4 regions of the Hydrogenophaga sp. L310 genome follow, and region 1 is predicted to be linked to each of the others. Evidence: predicted binding sites of a transcription regulator. Region 1 holds the regulator's gene; each other region holds the start of a gene.
The links. Region 1 encodes sigma-54, which starts transcription at its own class of promoters, with help from an activator protein. Its sites were predicted from a motif close to TGGCANGNAANCTGCTTT; they were not measured.
Positions count from the first base shown of each region.

Region 2: the regulator sigma-54 is predicted to act here: its motif matches at 1,498-1,515, upstream of cydP (cytochrome oxidase putative small subunit CydP).
Region 3: the regulator sigma-54 is predicted to act here: its motif matches at 1,496-1,513, upstream of nifH (nitrogenase iron protein).
Region 4: the regulator sigma-54 is predicted to act here: its motif matches at 2,383-2,400, upstream of AC0GNO_RS14195 (ammonium transporter).

Region 1 is NZ_JBVPZA010000007.1:198,801-201,984, reverse strand. Features, by position in the region: gene AC0GNO_RS13935 (THUMP domain-containing class I SAM-dependent RNA methyltransferase) at 1-720, opposite strand, end outside; gene rpoN (RNA polymerase factor sigma-54) at 717-2,366, opposite strand; gene lptB (LPS export ABC transporter ATP-binding protein) at 2,560-3,184, opposite strand, start outside.
Region 2 is NZ_JBVPZA010000007.1:96,764-99,947, reverse strand. Features, by position in the region: gene AC0GNO_RS13435 (cytochrome ubiquinol oxidase subunit I) at 1-1,286, opposite strand, end outside; gene cydP (cytochrome oxidase putative small subunit CydP) at 1,291-1,473, opposite strand; gene AC0GNO_RS13425 (sigma-54 interaction domain-containing protein) at 1,652-2,995, shown strand; gene AC0GNO_RS13420 (DUF4395 domain-containing protein) at 3,131-3,184, shown strand, end outside.
Region 3 is NZ_JBVPZA010000012.1:102,561-105,744, reverse strand. Features, by position in the region: gene AC0GNO_RS18670 (NAD(+)--dinitrogen-reductase ADP-D-ribosyltransferase) at 1-180, opposite strand, end outside; gene AC0GNO_RS18665 (hypothetical protein) at 201-809, opposite strand; gene AC0GNO_RS18660 (group II truncated hemoglobin) at 806-1,264, opposite strand; gene nifH (nitrogenase iron protein) at 1,645-2,538, shown strand; gene nifD (nitrogenase molybdenum-iron protein alpha chain) at 2,626-3,184, shown strand, end outside.
Region 4 is NZ_JBVPZA010000008.1:15,645-18,828, reverse strand. Features, by position in the region: gene AC0GNO_RS14205 (GMC family oxidoreductase) at 1-376, shown strand, start outside; gene AC0GNO_RS14200 (hypothetical protein) at 384-809, opposite strand; gene AC0GNO_RS14195 (ammonium transporter) at 970-2,352, opposite strand; gene AC0GNO_RS14190 (hydrogenase small subunit) at 2,877-3,184, shown strand, end outside.

The DNA of each region.
Region 1 (3,184 bases):
CGGCAGCATTTTTTCAAACGCGAAGCGGCGCAGCATCCCGGGCGGGATGTTGAGCGCGATCTGCGCGGCCTCGATCACCACCGTACCGCTGCCGCAGCAGGGGTCGTACAGCGGGGTGATGGCGTCCAGCGTTTCGGCTTCGCCGCCGTTCCAGCCGGTGGCGGCGATCATGGCCGCGGCCAGCGTTTCCTTCAGCGGTGCATCGCCCTTGTCTTCACGCCAGCCTCGCTTGAACAGCGGCTCACCCGAGGTGTCGATGTAGAGCGTGAGTTCTTCGGTGGTGACGTGGGCGTAGATGCGCACGTCGGGCCAGGTGGTGTCCACGCTGGGGCGTTCGCCGCGCTTGTCGCGGAAGCGATCACAGATCGCGTCCTTGATCTTCAGTGCGGCGAAGTTGAGGCTGGTCAGCGGGCTGTGCTGCGCGGTGATCTCGACCTTGATGGTCTGCTGCGGCGTGAACCAGATTTCCCAGGCGATCTCGCTGGCTGCGTTGTACAGGTCCTGCTCGCCGCGGTAACCACCGTGCCAGAGCTGCACCAGCACGCGCTGGCTCAGGCGGCTGTACAGGTTCAGGCGCATGGCGTCGCGCCACGAGGCCTTGATGCCCACACCGCCGCGGGCCTTGAAGGCCAGCGGTTCGTTGGTGATGCGCTGCACCTCGTCGGCGAGCATGTCCTCCACGCCGGCCGCACAGGGGAGAAACAACTTCAATTGATTCACAGGCTTTTTCTAAGGTTGGCCGGTGCGATGCGAAGTGCCTCGCGGTACTTGGCCACGGTGCGGCGCGCGCACTCGATGCCCTGCTCCTTGAGCAGGTCGGAGAGCTGGTTGTCGGACAGCGGTTTCTTGGGCTCTTCGGAGGCGATGAACTGTTTGAGCAGGGCGCGCACCGCGGTGCTCGACGCGTTGCCGCCGGTTTCGGTGCCGAGCGAAGAGCCGAAGAAGTACTTGAGCTCGTAGGTGCCGAACGGCGTGGCCATGTACTTGGCGGTGGTCACGCGGCTGATGGTGGACTCGTGCAGGCCCAGCTCGTCGGCGATCTCGCGCAGCACCAGCGGGCGCATGGCGAGTTCGCCGTGCATGAAGAAGTTGCGCTGGCGCTCGACGATGGCACTCGATACGCGCAGGATGGTGTCGAAACGCTGCTGGATGTTCTTGATGAACCAGCGCGCTTCCTGCAGGCGCTGCTGCATGGCGGCGTGGCCGGCTTCGCCGCCGTTGTCGCGACCGCCGCGGTTTTGCCGCATGGCGTTGGCGTACACGTCGTGCACGCGCAGGCGCGGCATCACGTCGGGATTCAGGATGACCTTGAAGCCCCGGCCGGCGCGTGTGACGATGACGTCGGGCACGACCACGTTGCGCTCCACATCGATGAAACGGCGCCCGGGTTTGGGTTCAAGCCGCGCGATGACACCCAGCGCGGCGCGCGCCGTTTCGTCGTCGATGCCGCACAGGGCGCACAGACGCTTGATGTCGCGTTTGGCCACCAGCTCCATCGACTGGTTGCAGATGGCCAGCGCCGCGCGCGCTTCGGGGGTGTTGCGCAGCTCTTCGATCTGCAGGCGCAGGCATTCGCCGAGGTTGCGCGCACCCACGCCGGTGGGCTCCATGTGCTGCAGCCAGCCCAGGGCCATGCGCAGCTGCGCTTCGACGGCCTCCAGCTCTTCGATGGCAGGCGAGGTGGCCTCGCGGCCGTGCATGAGCCGCCAGAAGTCCAGGGCGAGCTCGGCCATGTCGTCTTCGAGGTAGGCATCGTCGTTGAGCGATTCGATGAGGAAATACAGCGCCGCCGCGTCCTCGTCGCTCAGCCGCAGGCAGCGGGCCTGCTCGTGCAGGTGGTCCTGGAGGCTGACGGGACTGCGGGCCAGGTCGGCTGCGCTGGCGGTTTCGTCGTCGCCACCGGAGCCGCTGTTGCGCGCCGGTGCGTCGCCGCCCCATTCGCTGTCGTCAGGCGCCATCTCGACCGTGCCGTCGCCTTCCCAGCTTTCTTCCACCGGGGTGGCCCCGTCGAGCCGGCTTTCGATCTCGTCGCCTGAGCCGCTGTCGGCGGGCGCGTCGGACGTGCTGCTGACGCGGTCAGGCAGCGGGCCGTCAAATTCGGCGGGGGCGGCCACGGCGTCGGCCACCGGCAGCGCGGCATCGGCGATCTGTTCGCCGGCGCTCACCGGCGCATCGACCTGCTCCAGACCGAAAGCCTCGCGCTCGGCGATCTCTTCCGTGCGCTCCAGAAACGGGTTTTCGTCGAGCATCTGCTCGACCTCCTGCGCCATTTCCAGCGTGGAGAGTTGCAGCAGGCGGATCGATTGCTGCAACTGGGGCGTGAGCGCCAGGTGCTGCGATACACGCAGGGAGAGGCCTTGCTTCATGCCTGGGCGTACAGCAGTGGGAAACGGAGATTCGCCGCCGGGCCGCCCCAAGGCGAATCAACCCCCTTGGGGGGCAGCGCGCCGCGCAGCGGCAAGGCGTGGGGGCCACAAGACGCCGCCGGGCCGCCCCAAGGCGAATCAACCCCCTCGGGGGGCCGCGAAGTACATGCAATGACGAGCGTGGCGGTCATGTTCACATGCGGAAGTTCTCGCCCAGGTACACACGGCGTACTTCGGCGTTTTCCACGATCTCTGCGGTGGGACCGCTGGCCAGAACATGGCCGTCGCTGATGATGTAGGCGTGGTCGCAGATGCCCAGGGTTTCGCGCACGTTGTGATCGGTGATCAGCACACCGATGCCCCTGGACTTCAGAAAACCGATGATGTGCTGGATCTCCAGAACCGCAATCGGGTCGATGCCGGCAAAGGGTTCGTCCAGCAGGATGAAGCGCGGGCGCGTGGCCAGGGCCCGGGCGATTTCCACCCGGCGCCGCTCGCCCCCGGAAAGGGCGGGCGCCGGCGAATCGCGCAGATGGTCCACCCGCAGGTCCTTGAGCAGTTCATCGAGGCGGCTGCCGATTTCTGCTTCGGTCAGGGGTTTGCCATCCACATCGTGCTGCAGCTCCAGAACGGCGCGCACGTTCTGCGCCACCGTGAGTTTGCGGAAGATCGAGGCCTCTTGTGGCAGGTAACCCAGGCCCAGCCGGGCACGGCGGTGGATCGGCAAGCCTTCGATGCGCTGGCCGTCGAGCAGGATCTGCCCGCCATCGGCACGCAGCAGGCCCACGATCATGTAGAACGAGGTGGTCTTGCCGGCG
Region 2 (3,184 bases), 100 kb from region 1:
AGCGCCCATTTGAGCAGCCAGGGGCGCTTGCCGCATTCGAGCTTGAGCGTGCACCAGAAGGCCATGCCGAACAGCGCCAGCATCAGGAAACCCAGACCGACCATGATGCGGAAGGCCCAGAACATCGGCGTGACCTTGGGCACCGTGCTGTCCACCGCTTTCTGGATCATCTCGGGCGTGGCCTGGCGCACATCCACCACGTATTTCTTGAGCAGCAGGCCGAAGCCGAGGTCGGCCTTGTGCTGTTCGAACAGGGCCTTGGCGGCCGCGTCCTCGCGGTTGGCGCGCAGGGCTTCGAGCGCGGTCACGGCGTGGATGCCGCTCTGGATGCGTTCGCGGTTTTTCGCCTTGATCTCGTGGATGCCGGGGATCTGCTGGCTCACCGAGCGCGTGCCGATCAGGCCCATGACCCAGGGGATCTCGATCTCCCAGTCGTTCTTCTGCTCGGCCTCGTTGATGCTGGCCACGAGCTTGAGGCCGGCGGGTGCCGGCTCGGTCTCCCACATGGCTTCGAGCGCGGCCATCTTGGTCTGCTGCGCCTCGCCCACGGTGTAACCCGACTCGTCGCCGAGCACGATCACGCTGCAGACGCTGGCCAGGCCAAAGGCCGCCGCCACGCGGAAGCTGCGCTTGGCAAACTCGATGTCGCGGCCCTTGAGCAAATACCAGCTGGAGATGGACAGCACGAACATCGCGCCGGTCACGTAACCGGCCGAGACGGTGTGCACGAACTTGGCCTGGGCATCCGGGTTGAACAGCACGGCCCAGAAGTCCACCATCTCCATGCGCATGGTCACATAGCTGAATTCAGCGCCCACCGGGTTCTGCATCCAGCCGTTGGCGATCAGGATCCACAGCGCGCTCAGATTGGTGCCCACCGCCATCAGGATGGTGACCATCAGATGCTGCGTCTTGGAGAGCCGGTCCCAGCCGAAGAAGAACAGGCCGATCATGGTCGATTCGAGGAAGAAAGCCATCAGCCCTTCGATGGCCAGCGGCGCCCCGAAGATGTCGCCCACGTAGTGCGAGTAGTAGGCCCAGTTGGTGCCAAACTGGAATTCCAGCGTGATGCCGGTGGTCACGCCGAGCGCGAAATTGATGCCGAAGAGCTTGCCCCAGAAGCGGGTCATGTCCTTCCAGATGACGTTGCCCGTCATCACATACACGCTTTCCATGATCACCAGCAGCCACACCATGCCCAGCGTCAGCGGCACGAAGAGGAAGTGGTACATGGCCGTCGCAGCGAACTGCAGGCGGGAAAGGTCAACAAGCTGCTCAGAGATCACGGTTTCACTCCTGGGTCGACACCTGCGGCACCGGGCGGCTGCCCAGCATCTGGCTGGCAGCGGCGTCGGTGTCCACCGCCACGCGCTGCTCACGCACAAAACCCCACCACAGCCCCGTGAGAAACACGAGCTTGATCACCAGCACGACGGCCAGCTTGCGCAGCAAAAAACGGTCTCGAAAGTCCATGGAATGACAGGGTTTGCACCATGTATTCCAAGAAACGTGCCACGCCCGGCCGGCGCCAGAAAGTGTTTATGAATCAAGCCTTTCTGCGGTTCACGCCAGGGTTGGCCTTCGGTGCACGCTGGTGAAACTGCCAGTATTGGCAGACAATGGCAGCATTCGCCGCCACCCGGGAGCCCGCTTGAAACCCCTGCCCGAACTCACCGCCTTTCTCGAAGGTCTGCCCGAGCCGCACATCCTGTTCGACGCGCAGTACCGCATCCTGGCGGCCAACGCGGCCTACCGACGCCAGTACAGCCCGGACCGCAGCGTGGTCGGGCGCTGTTGTTACGAGGTCTCGCACCACTTTGCCGTGCCCTGCGACCAGGCGGGCGAGTCCTGTCCGCTGGCGCAGTCGCGCGTCTCGGGCCAGCGCGAGCGTGTGCTGCACCTGCACCACACAGCCCAGGGCGAGGAGTACGTGAACATCGAGCTCTCGCCCCTGCCCGGCCCGGACGGCGAACCCGCGTTTTACGTCGAGAAGATGGAGCCGCTGCGTGTGGCCCAGAGCCAACCCGCGGCGCAGGGCATGATCGGCCGCTCCGAAGCCTTCCAGCGCATGCTCTCGCTGGTGGCGCGCGTGGCGCCTTCGCGCGCCACCGTGCTGCTGCTCGGTGAGTCAGGCACCGGCAAGGAGCTGGTGGCGCGCGCCGTGCACGAGGCCAGCCCGCGCGCGGGCAAGCCGCTGGTGGCGGTGGACTGCTCCAGCCTGCCGGAGAACCTGTTCGAGTCCGAACTCTTCGGCCACGAACGCGGCGCATTCACCGGGGCGAGCACGGCCAAGGGCGGTCTGGTCGAGGCGGCCAGCGGCGGCACGCTGTTCCTCGACGAGGTGGGCGATATCCCGCTGCCCATGCAGGTCAAGCTGCTGCGCCTGCTGGAAACCGGCACCTACCGCCGCGTCGGCAGCACCGAACTGCGCCACGCCGACATCCGCGTGGTTTCCGCCACGCACCGTGACCTGGAGCGCCTGGTGGCCGATGGCCGCTTCCGCGAAGACCTGTATTACCGCCTGTGCACCTTTCCGATCCAGCTGCCCTCGCTGCGCGAGCGCAGCGGCGACGTGGCGCTGCTCGCGCCCGCCCTGCTGCAACGTGTGGCCGCTCCCCGCCGCCTGCAGCTCAGCCCGGCCGCACTCGCCGTGCTGGAGGCGCAGGACTACCCCGGCAACGTGCGCGAGCTGCGCAATCTGCTGGAGCGCACCGCCCTGCTCTGCGACGGCGAACGCATCGAGGCCGAGCACGTGCGCGACGCGATCGCCACCGGGCGCCGTCCGGCGCTTCGCCCGGCAGCGCCAACCGGCCTGCGACCGATCACCGACGGCCCGGGCGGAGCGCCAGACGAGCGACCCGCCGACCTCAAGGCGCTGGAACGCGCCGCCCTGCGCGAGATGGTGGAGCGCCACACCGGCAGCCGATCCGAACTGGCCGAGCGTCTTGGCATCAGTGAGCGCTCGCTTTACAGAAAACTCAAAGCGCTGACCTGAGAGTCTGGGCGCCTTTCGCGCAGGCCCGGGCCACGCTCAACCGCTGGGCGGAGGATCGAACGCGTTGCGGGAATGTCCCCACGACAACGGACTCAGACCCATATAACATCATCATCCGAATATTCGGAGATATCTATGAATAAGCTTTTCCAGTTCGGCGAGACCGTCGAGGGCTACCCGGTGCGCGTG
Region 3 (3,184 bases), on a different contig from region 1:
CAGGTCGTCGCAGCGGTCCAGCAGCGCGAAGAGACCCGGCTGGGTCTCGCGCGTGCCGGCGATGTGCAGCTCGGGCGCACGCTGGTTGAAGCCCGTGCTGGCCAGCCAGGCCGTGGACACCCCCACCAGGTTGGTGCTGGTCCAGCGTTGGGGTTGGTCAAGGCCTTCATCGCTTGCCACGGCCGGCTCGGGAGGTCGGATCAGACGGGGCGGTTTTCGTTGGGATTCCGCACGGGGCCCATGAGGGTCAGGCCTTCTGCGTAGGTGATGGTGTCGAAGGTGACGTCGTACTTCAGCGCGGCGTCGGCGATGGCGTCGAGCTTGCCCGCGGTGTCCTTCTTCTTCAGGTCGCCCTTTTCCAGGTAGAACAGGTCGAGCAGTTCGTTGTAGACCGTGGCCTCGTCGATCGGCAGCACATAGAACATCGCGCCCTTGTACGGCACCTGGTACTTCTTCGACAGGTCGATGTTGTTGCAGAACAGGAAGTACTTGCCGCCCGCGCTCAGCGTGTCGCCCAGCACCTCGGCCACGTCCTTCAGGTACTCGAAGCTCAGCAGGTAGCCGGCGAAGAATGACAGGGTTTTCTCGCCCACGGTGCCCACCGCCATGGCCTGGCCGCACAGCAGTTCGGGCGGGCGGGCCTCGTCGGCCAGCTTGGGCGCAAAACGCAGCGCGAGTTCGCCGCGAAAGCCGACCCGGCCGAACTTGTTGGTGGTGCCCTTGAGCAGCGGGTTGAGCAGGCGGCCCTCGGTGTCCAGGCGGGCAAACGCGGTGTCGTCGATCTCTTGGGTGGCCAGGGTGGCGGTCATGGAGCTTCCTTCGGGTTGGTGGCAGGGATTGCCGGGGGGTTTGGGGTGTTGCGCATCCAGTCGGCGGTCTTGAAGAAGGCCGCCATCAGCAACTTGTGCTGGTCCGGGGGCACGCCGGTCTGCTGCATGGCGGCGTCCATGCAGGCGAGCCAGGCGTCGCGCTCGGGCACGCCGATGGGAAAGGTCGCGTGGCGCATGCGCAGGCGCGGGTGGCCGCGCTGCGCCGTGTAGTCCTTGGGGCCGCCCAGCCACTCGGCCAGGTACAGCCGCAGCACGGCCTTGGTGTGGCCCAGATCGGGCTCGTGCATGGCGCGGATCCCGCGCGAATCGCTGCGGCTGTCCATCTGCGCGTAGAAGGCGTTGACCAGGCGGTCCACCGCCGCCTGGCCACCGATCGCTTCAAAGTGCGAGGGCGGTGCCAGCGGGGCGGTGGTGAGCGCGTGGGGCAGGTTCATGCCTCTCTAGAGAGCAATGACCGTACCAGGCGGATTTGTCCACCCGCGGCCATCAAATGCGACACAAAGCCGCCGCGGCGACCCGTCGACGCGATGTGTGTGCGACGGATTTCGCCGTTTTGTCGGGAACAGGACAAAGCCCTTTCAGCGCCCGCAGCGAGCCCTGAAAACTGCGTTTTTCCCTCTGTGGAGGCCCTGTTTCAAGAGCGACAAAACAGAGGCCAAACAACATGGCACGGAAGCTGCAAAGAGGAGGCTGCGCGGACACCAGTCCGGCCGACGTGAACCTAGAGCAATAAGACCAACAGGCACGAAAGGCTGACCCAAAGTCGCGGCAACGCTTGCTTAGGTTCTTTAACTTTCCTGAATGGAGTACTGCAATGGCCAAACTTCGGCAAATCGCCTTCTACGGTAAAGGCGGCATCGGTAAATCGACCACTTCCCAGAACACCCTGGCTGCTCTGTCCGACCTCGGCCAGAAAATCCTGATCGTCGGCTGCGACCCCAAGGCCGACTCGACCCGCCTGATCCTGCACGCCAAGGCCCAGGACACCATCCTCTCGCTGGCCGCTGAAGCCGGTTCGGTGGAGGACCTGGAGCTCGAAGACGTGATGAAGATCGGCTACAAGGACATCCGCTGCGTCGAGTCCGGTGGCCCTGAGCCAGGCGTCGGCTGCGCTGGTCGCGGCGTGATCACCTCGATCAACTTCCTGGAAGAAAACGGCGCCTACGACGGCGTGGACTACGTGTCCTACGACGTGCTGGGTGACGTGGTGTGCGGCGGCTTCGCCATGCCCATCCGCGAAAACAAGGCGCAAGAGATCTACATCGTGATGTCGGGCGAGATGATGGCCATGTACGCGGCCAACAACATCTCCAAGGGCATTCTGAAGTACGCCAACTCGGGTGGTGTGCGTCTGGGTGGCCTGGTCTGCAACGAGCGCCAGACCGACAAGGAACTGGAACTGGCCGACGCCCTCGCCGGCATGCTGGGCAGCAAGCTGATCCACTTCGTGCCGCGCGACAACATCGTGCAACACGCCGAGCTGCGCCGCATGACCGTGATCGAGTACGCGCCCGATTCCAAGCAGGCCGCCGAGTACCGCACCCTGGCTTCGAAGATCCACAACAACGCTGGCAACGGCACCATCCCCACCCCCATCACGATGGACCAGCTGGAAGACATGCTGATGGAGTTCGGGATCATGCAGCAGATCGACGAGTCCGAAGTCGGCAAGGCCGCTGCGGCCGCCGCCGCCCTGGCCGCCGCCTGAACGGCCCCACAAGTCCGATCCGCCTGGCTTGTGCCGGAGGGTCGGTCTTGATCACCCAAGCAAACCAAATATCCATCGGAGTTACCCATGACTGCCACAGTTGAAGACCGCAAGGCCACGAACAAAGCCTTGATCGATGAAGTGCTGAAGGCCTATCCCGAAAAGATGGCCAAGCGCAGGGCGAAGCACCTGGGCTCGTTCGAAGAAGGCAAGCCGGACTGCGGCGTCAAATCCAACATCAAGTCCCTGCCGGGCGTCATGACCATCCGCGGTTGTGCCTACGCCGGTTCCAAGGGCGTGGTGTGGGGCCCCATCAAGGACATGATCCACATCAGCCACGGTCCCGTGGGTTGTGGCCAGTACTCCTGGGCCGCACGCCGCAACTACTACATCGGCACCACCGGCATCGACACCTTCGTGACGATGCAGTTCACCAGCGATTTCCAGGAAAAGGACATCGTGTTCGGTGGTGACAAGAAACTCGACAAGATCATCGACGAGATCCAGGAACTGTTCCCGCTGAACAAGGGCATCTCGATCCAGTCCGAATGCCCGATCGGCCTGATCGGCGACGACATCGAAGCCGTGTCGAAGAAGAAGAGCAAGGAATACGAAGGCAAGACCATCGTGCCCGTGCGCTGCGAAG
Region 4 (3,184 bases), on a different contig from region 1:
CTACCTCTCCACGGCCGAGGACCGGCAGGTCGCGGCCGACAGCCTGCGCGTGACGCGGCACATCGTGGCGCAGCCGGCGATGGCGAAATACCAACCCGAAGAGTTCAAGCCCGGCGTGCAGTACCAGACCGACGACGAGCTCGCGCGCCTGGCCGGCGACATCGCCAGCACCATCTTCCACCCGGTGGGCACGACGAAGATGGGGAGCGCCGATGACCCGCTGGCCGTGGTCGACAGCCACCTGCGCGTGCGCGGCGTGGCCGGCTTGCGCGTCGTGGACGCGGGCGTGATGCCCACCATCACCAGCGGCAACACCAACAGCCCGACGCTGATGATCGCGGAGAAGGCGGCGCGCTGGATCGCGGCCGGGACGTGACTCCAGGCTAGCGGATGCCACCCACGTAGCGCGGCGTGTCCGGCCCGTCGGTATCGGTTCGTTTGCCGCCGTCAAACCCCGAGGGCAGCGCCGACTCGCGGAACCCGCTCGCCGGCACCGGGTCGGCGAAACCGCTGGGACGGCTGGCCGGGGGCGCTGGCGTCTGCGCGGCGCGCAGGGCCTCGGCGGCGCTCTGCAGCAGGGGCTTGCGCACGGGTGCGCCCATGCCGGTGCTCGCGGTCTCCAGCTTGTCGGCCCAGGGCAGCAGCTCGTCCAGCCCGTCGCTGACCGCCTTTTCGCGGGCGAAGCGCACGATGGCGCGCGCGTAGTCGGCGTTGGTGGCCATCCACTCGGTGTCGGTCACGCGCCCCGTCTTGCGGCGCAGCAGCACATGCAGATGGGCGGCGGTGGCAAAGATTTCGGTGGAAGTCATGGCAGCGTCCTTTCAATGGCCCAAGTTGTCGATGTCGCCGGAGCAAGATCAACAACGAGTGAAGGGGTAAAACCCCAGGGCACCGCCGGGCCGGCTTTGCCGGACGGCCAGTGCCGCCCCCCTTGAGGGGGGTGACGCGAAGCGGCGCGGGGGGTGCATCTCAATGCCCGAGCTGTTCGTTGTGCAGCGACAGATCGAGCCCGGCGCGTTCGTCCACCTCGTGCACGCGCAGGCGCGCCACACGCGAGGTGATCCACAGCACGACGCCGGTCATGACCAGGCTGTAGGTCAGCACGGCCATGCAGGCGATCAGCTGCGTCAGCACGCTGCCCTCCACCCCGGCGATGGCCGGATCGGCCAGCAGGCCGGTGAGCAGCGCGCCCACCAGGCCACCCACACCGTGCACACCGAACACGTCGAGCGAATCGTCAGCGCGCAGGCGGCGTTTCAGGCCGGTGGCACCCCAGTAGCAGACCGCACCCGCCACCAGACCGATGATCAGCGCGCTGCGCAGCGTGACGAAGCCCGCGGCCGGCGTGATGGCCACGAGTCCGGCCACCACGCCGGAGCACAGGCCGAGCAGCGAAGCGCGTTTGCGCGCCAGCCATTCGGCGGCCATCCACGAGAGCGCGCCCGCGGCGGCGGCGATGTGGGTCACGGCCAGCGCCAGCCCGGCGCGCCCGTCGGCGGCGAGCGCCGAGCCGGCGTTGAAGCCGAACCAGCCGACCCAGAGCAGGCCGGTGCCGGCCATGGTCAGGCCCAGGTTGAAGGGGATGAAGGGTTCGCGGCCGTAGCCCTGGCGCGGGCCGAGGGCGTAGGCGCAGACCAGCGCGGCCGCGCCGGCGTTGATGTGCACCACGGCGCCACCGGCAAAGTCCAGCGCACCGAGCTGGGCCAGCCAGCCGCCCGGCTCCCAGACCCAGTGGGCCACGGGCGCGTACACCAGCAGCAGCCACAGGCTGGCGAACAGCAGCAGGGCGCCGAAGTGCATGCGCTCCACCAGCGCGCCCACCACGAGGGCGCAGGTGATGATGGCAAAGGTGAGCTGGAACATGGCAAACACCGACTCGGGCACGTGCGGCGCGATGTGGCTCACCGCCACCTGGCCGGTGGCGCCCAGGTAATCGAGCCCGGCAAAGCCCATGCGCTCGACGCCGCCGATCCAGCCCGCCAGCGCGCCGTCGCCGGGCGTGAACGCCAGCGAATACGCCAGCGCAAACCACAACACGCTGACCACCGCCGCGATGCCGACCACGCTGGCCATGGTGTTGATCACGTTGAGGCGGCGCACCATGCCGCCATAAAAGAGCGCGATGCCGGGCAACGTCATGAGCAGCACGAGCGCGGTGGACACCATGAGCCAGGCGGTGTCGGCCCCGCTGATGGTGCTGATGGCGGCGAGCGCCGGGCCGGGCAGCGTGGCCGCTGCGTCGGCAGCGGGGCTGGTGGCCCCGGCAGGTGCGGTCTGCGCACAGGTCAGCGAGGGGATGGCGAGGGCCAGTCCAGCCGCCACGGATCCAGGGGATCTACGGTTTTGGTGCATTTTGTTACCTTTTCCAACGACCCCCGGCACTGAGCACATCCTGTGCCACCCTGCAAGGGAGCAAGGGAAACCCCGGATGCACAGCGCTGGTGCAAGGCATTACAGTAGGCACCACTCGCACCCAGCGCACGCCGCTGGTGACCGCGGGGGACCGAGGAGACAACCCAGTCCAACCAGAAAATATTGCTTCAGCGTCCCCAAGAGATGCCAGAGATCACAAGCCGACCCCGCAAGGGTCGGCTTTTTTTTGCCTGCGTGGGTGGCGGGTGAGTTTCCGAGAGTGTCTTTTCTGTTTTCGTTTTGTTGATGCGAATGGAAGTTGTCCGTCCACTATGTTGGTACTTGATTTTGGAATCGACAAAACGGGTCGGAAAAAGTTGATGTAAATCAATGCGTTAAATGCGTTGATCGGTGTTTTCCCTTGGTTGGCCCATCGTGGCCTGGCGATTGCGAACGGTTACACACCTGCCTGCATTGGCGGGGCCCGGTTCCGCCCCACACCAGCCCACGGAGACACAACCATGATGGAAACCTTTTACGAGGTGATGCGCCGCAAGGGCATCTCGCGCCGCAGTTTTCTGAAGTACTGCTCGCTCACCGCCACCTCGCTCGGGCTGGCGCCCTCGTTCGTGCCGATGATCGCGCACGCCATGGAAACCAAGCCGCGCACCCCGGTGCTCTGGCTGCACGGGCTGGAATGCACCTGTTGCACCGAGTCGTTCATCCGCTCGGCGCACCCGCTGGCCAAGGACGTGGTGCTCTCCATGATCAGCCTGGACTACGACGACACCCTGATGGCCGCCGCCGGCCACCAGGCCGAGGCCATCCTCGA